Regions from separate parts of the Exiguobacterium alkaliphilum genome, predicted to be linked through region 1. Evidence: predicted binding sites of a transcription regulator. Region 1 holds the regulator's gene; the other holds the start of a gene.
The links. Region 1 encodes CtsR, which represses protease genes until heat stress. Its sites were predicted from a motif close to ATGGTCAATAAAGGTCAAACA; they were not measured.

Region 1 (2,399 bases):
GGACTGATTAGATGCTTCTCGACAAGCGCTTGGCGGGTCACGTAATCATAGGAACCCATATGAATATACTTAAATCCTTGCAAACCACCAAGAGAAGATTCGACACGTTCACATAAATATCGTTGTCCTTCTTCTGAAAGTATTGGGGAGAAGACCGTGTCCTTCAAATTGCGAGCCAGTCGGATTCGCGTTGAGATGACAAGGTCGTCAAGTTTCGCTCGTTCACGCATTTTCGGACCGAGCGGTTGTTCGAGGAATGTCTCCATCACGCCTCACCTTGTCCTTTCAATTGAATCATTTCTTTTTTGATACGGGCTGCACGTTCATAATCTTCTTGTTCGACAGCTTGCTCCAACTCCCCTGCCAGCTTGACGAGTCGTTCTTCAATTCGTTCGTCAGGCGTACGTAACAAGTTCGGAATTGAACCGACGTGATGATCATGCCCTTGTTGATATTGACGCGTTATTTTTAATAAATCATCTCGAAACACGGTGTAACACATTGTACAGCCGGCTTTTCTCGTTTGTTGTAACGCATGTTGCGTCATTTGACACGTCGGACACCGCTTCACGACCGGGACGTAACCTGTCATGACTTCAAACGCGCAATTCCGACACAGTTTACGTGTGACAGATACCCCGTTCTCATTAATGACCATTTCATTGACGGCAGGTCGCCGTTTACATCGTTCGCATAGCATGTTATCCCGCCTCCGTCAGCGATAACTTAACAATTTCATAAGCGCTAATAATTGTTGTCGGCGAATCAAGTGACGATCGGTTGCGTGGAGACCGAGTGATTCATCAGACAATACGTGAAAAAGAAGTCGAACTTCCCGTTCACTTAACAATCCTTCTTCAAATAGACGAATTAATATGTTTTCGACGACTTGTTCATTCAAATTAGGTTGATCATGCAAGAAGTCGATGAGACTAGCTAATAAATCTTGCTTCTCATGTAAGATGACGCGGCGAATGCGAATATATCCGCCTCCCCCTCGTTTGCTTTCAACAAGATAGCCTTTTTCGACGGTAAATCGTGTGTTGATGACATAGTTGATTTGAGACGGGACACACTCGAAACGTTTCGCAATATCTTGTCGTTTAATTTCAATTGCATTGGCCTGACTTTCTTTGAGTACTTGCTTCAAATACTGTTCGATTACATCAGATATGTTTCTCATCTCCACCACCCTCTGACCATCTTTGACTTTTGACTATATTTTATCATTGATTCAAAAAAAGGCAAACGAAAAGCGACGATGCAGCGCATCGTCGCACAAAAAAGACGACCAAGCAGATGCTTGATCGTCTCATGTTGCCTGGCAACGTCCTATCCTCACAGGGGGAGACCCCCAACTACTTTCGGCGCTGAAGCGCTTAACTTCCGTGTTCGGCATGGGAACGGGTGTGGCCGCTTCGCTATCGCCACCAGACAATTTCAAGGCTTGTTCCCTGAAAACTGAAGTTCATCAATACAAACCATAGACTAGATCAAAGCCTCGACCGATTAGTATCATTCAGCTCCACGTGTCACCACGCTTCCACCCATGACCTATCTACCTCATCGTCTCTGAGGGGTCTTTCTTGATTGCTCAAAGGGAAATCTCATCTCGGAGGGGGCTTCATGCTTAGATGCTTTCAGCACTTATCCCGTCCGCACGTAGCTACCCAGCGATGCTCCTGGCGGAACAACTGGTACACCAGCGGTGCGTCCATCCCGGTCCTCTCGTACTAAGGACAGCTCTCCTCAAATTTCCTGCGCCCACGACGGATAGGGACCGAACTGTCTCACGACGTTCTGAACCCAGCTCGCGTACCGCTTTAATGGGCGAACAGCCCAACCCTTGGGACCTACTCCAGCCCCAGGATGCGATGAGCCGACATCGAGGTGCCAAACCTCCCCGTCGATGTGGACTCTTGGGGGAGATCAGCCTGTTATCCCCAGGGTAGCTTTTATCCGTTGAGCGATGGCCCTTCCATGCGGAACCACCGGATCACTAAGCCCGACTTTCGTCCCTGCTCGACTTGTAGGTCTCGCAGTCAAGCTCCCTTCTGCCTTTGCACTCTTCGAATGATTTCCAACCATTCTGAGGGAACCTTTGGGCGCCTCCGTTACTGTTTAGGAGGCGACCGCCCCAGTCAAACTACCCACCTGACACGGTCCTCCAGCCGGATCACGGCTGCGAGTTAGAGACTCTATACGCAAAGGGTGGTATCCCAAGGGTGTCTCCACCGAAGCTGGCGCTCCGGCTTCACAAACTCCCACCTATCCTGTACATCGCGTACAAAGCCTCAATATCAGGCTGTAGTAAAGCTCCATGGGGTCTTTCCGTCCTGTCGCGGGTAACCTGCATCTTCACAGGTACTATGATTTCACCGGGTCTCTCGTTGAGACAG
Region 2 (2,399 bases), 770 kb from region 1:
TCAGCTCGGCGATGATGCGTTTGATCATGAACGGCGACTGTCCCCGCACGGTCGCCCGCACGAACAAATCACGCCATGCCATCGTGCCGCCCTCGGTGCGGACAAACTTCTGTTGAATCGCCCGCCCGACCGTCGACTCATGTTTACCGATACGCGCGGCGACTTCTTTTCGTGTCAACGGGTGTAATACGAGCTCCCCGTTCAACCAGTCCGCCTGCCGTTCCGCGATGACGTCCCAAATCGACTGCAACGTCTTCGCCCGCATCGCGAGCGTGTCGTGCCACCACGTCAGCTCTGCGTCCGCCTCGATGTCGAGTGCCGGCGTGAACCACGTCGTGACGAGCTGTCCGTCCTCCCGTCTCACTTCGAGCTCTGGGAAAATTTGTTCGGTTTCTTCATATAATAGTGGCACTTTCGGCAACGTCGCGATGAGGCGCGTGACGCGATCGAATTCGGACGCACTCAACCCGAGGCGGCCCGGGACATCGTCGACGCCCGCCTCCATCGCCTCGAACACGTCCAAGACGAGCGGGTCGTCGTGTTCGATGGCGTGTCGATATTGGCATTCGTGTTCGTTTTTCGCTCCGACGCCCGTCGGTTCTAGAAACAAGAGCGCCCGGCGCGCTGACTCGATGGCGCTCGCCTCGACACCGAATTGGTCCGCGAGCATCGCATCCGTCTCGGGCAACAGCCCCCGATGGTCGAGCGCGAGGACGAGCTGTCGTTGGAGCGCCTTCTCCGCTTCCGTCCCGCTCCCTTCCTCGATCTGCTCGAACAGACGCGCCTCGAAACCGGCCCCCGCGTCGGCAATCCACTCGACCATGCCGTTCCCTTTGGCGACCTGTCCGCTACGAGCCGCGAGCCGTCCGAGTTGGAACACGATGGCGGCCCGGTCCGCCTCTAGGACGGGCAGGCGCCGTAGCATGTCTTGCGTCAATTGTTGTCGTTGTACTTGATGCTGCTCTTGCCGTTGCATCTCGGTCACTCCCCTCGCCTCCTATTGTAGCGGAAGCGACTCCACGCCGCTTCAAAAAAAGGTCATGAAACAGGATTGCTTTTTTAAAAAAACAAATGTATAATAAATCGTGTCAGAGAACATGCACCCGTAGCTCAGGGGATAGAGCACTGGTTTCCGGTGCCAGGTGTCGGGAGTTCGAATCTCTCCGGGTGTATCACATGTAAGAGGTCAGGCACACGCCTGGCCTCTTTTTTCGTTTCAGCACATTCGAATCGTGGAATAGGTGAAAAACGATGACTATCGTTTGACCAACATTGACTATAACGGTATGATATGTTTACAACCTACATAAAGGAGGCAGATTCAATGTTAATTCCAACAGTTATCGAACAAACAGGTCGTGGGGAACGCGCATATGACATTTACTCACGCTTGCTCAAAGACCGGATCATCTTGCTCGGAAGTGCGATTGACGACAACGTCGCCAACTCGATCGTCGCGCAGCTCCTCTTCCTTGCAGCCGAGGACCCAGATAAGGACATCTCGCTTTACATCAACAGCCCGGGTGGTTCGATCACTTCCGGAATGGCGATTTATGACACGATGAACTTCATCAAGCCGAACGTGTCGACGATTTGTATCGGAATGGCCGCATCGATGGGTGCCTTCTTGCTCCAAGCCGGTGAAAAAGGGAAACGCTTCGCATTGCCGAACGCGGAGATCATGATTCACCAACCACTCGGCGGCACGCAAGGTCAAGCGTCGGACATAAAAATCCACGCCGAGCGGATCATCAAGATGCGTGAGAAGTTGAACCAAATCATGGCCGACAACACAGGCCAGCCGCTTGAAGTCATCGAGCGCGACACAGAGCGCGACTACTTCATGTCTGCTGACCAAGCGAAAGACTACGGTCTCATCGACAAGGTCATGACGCGTTAACACATCAATCCCTTCTCGTCTGAGAAGGGATTTTCTTTATTCCGTCACCTCGACCCCGAACACGTAGCGACTATCCCCATTCGCCCAGTCCCCGCCGGTCTCGAACAGATACACGCCTGGCTCCGATGGGACGATTCGCTCGGCCGGGATGAGTTCCCCGTCCACGATTTGATGGAACGTCTCATTGTCCGGCGCTTCATGGAACGAGACGTCAATCGTTGCACCGGGTTCGACCGTCACAATTTGCAAGTCGTCCGGCTCAGGCAAGGCGTGATCTTCACAGACGGCCTCGTCCCCATTCGCCCAACAATACGTCGACTGCTTCACTTCGGCCGTCACCGATCCGACCTTCACGGTTGGAAGCGGCGGTTTGACGCCGGAAGACGTCTGCCAAAACGACAGCCCGTACACAATCCCTCCGACAAGGATCAACACGATCACCCAAAACCACATCGTTTTTCGTCTCATTCGTCCCACTCCTTTGACCCCCTATTCCCGT

Region 2: a site for CtsR is predicted at 1,260-1,280, ahead of clpP (ATP-dependent Clp endopeptidase proteolytic subunit ClpP). Genes of this name have one in related genera too.

The regions. Positions count from the first base shown of each region.
Region 1 is NZ_CP073101.1:416,669-419,067, reverse strand. Features, by position in the region: gene KB235_RS02180 (protein arginine kinase) at 1-266, opposite strand, end outside; gene KB235_RS02175 (UvrB/UvrC motif-containing protein) at 266-700, opposite strand; gene KB235_RS02170 (CtsR family transcriptional regulator) at 716-1,183, opposite strand; rRNA gene rrf (5S ribosomal RNA) at 1,320-1,435, opposite strand; rRNA gene KB235_RS02160 (23S ribosomal RNA) at 1,490-2,399, opposite strand, start outside.
Region 2 is NZ_CP073101.1:1,185,714-1,188,112, reverse strand. Features, by position in the region: gene KB235_RS06210 (RNA polymerase factor sigma-54) at 1-976, opposite strand, end outside; tRNA gene KB235_RS06205 (tRNA-Arg) at 1,100-1,172, shown strand; gene clpP (ATP-dependent Clp endopeptidase proteolytic subunit ClpP) at 1,325-1,900, shown strand; gene KB235_RS06195 (hypothetical protein) at 1,937-2,368, opposite strand.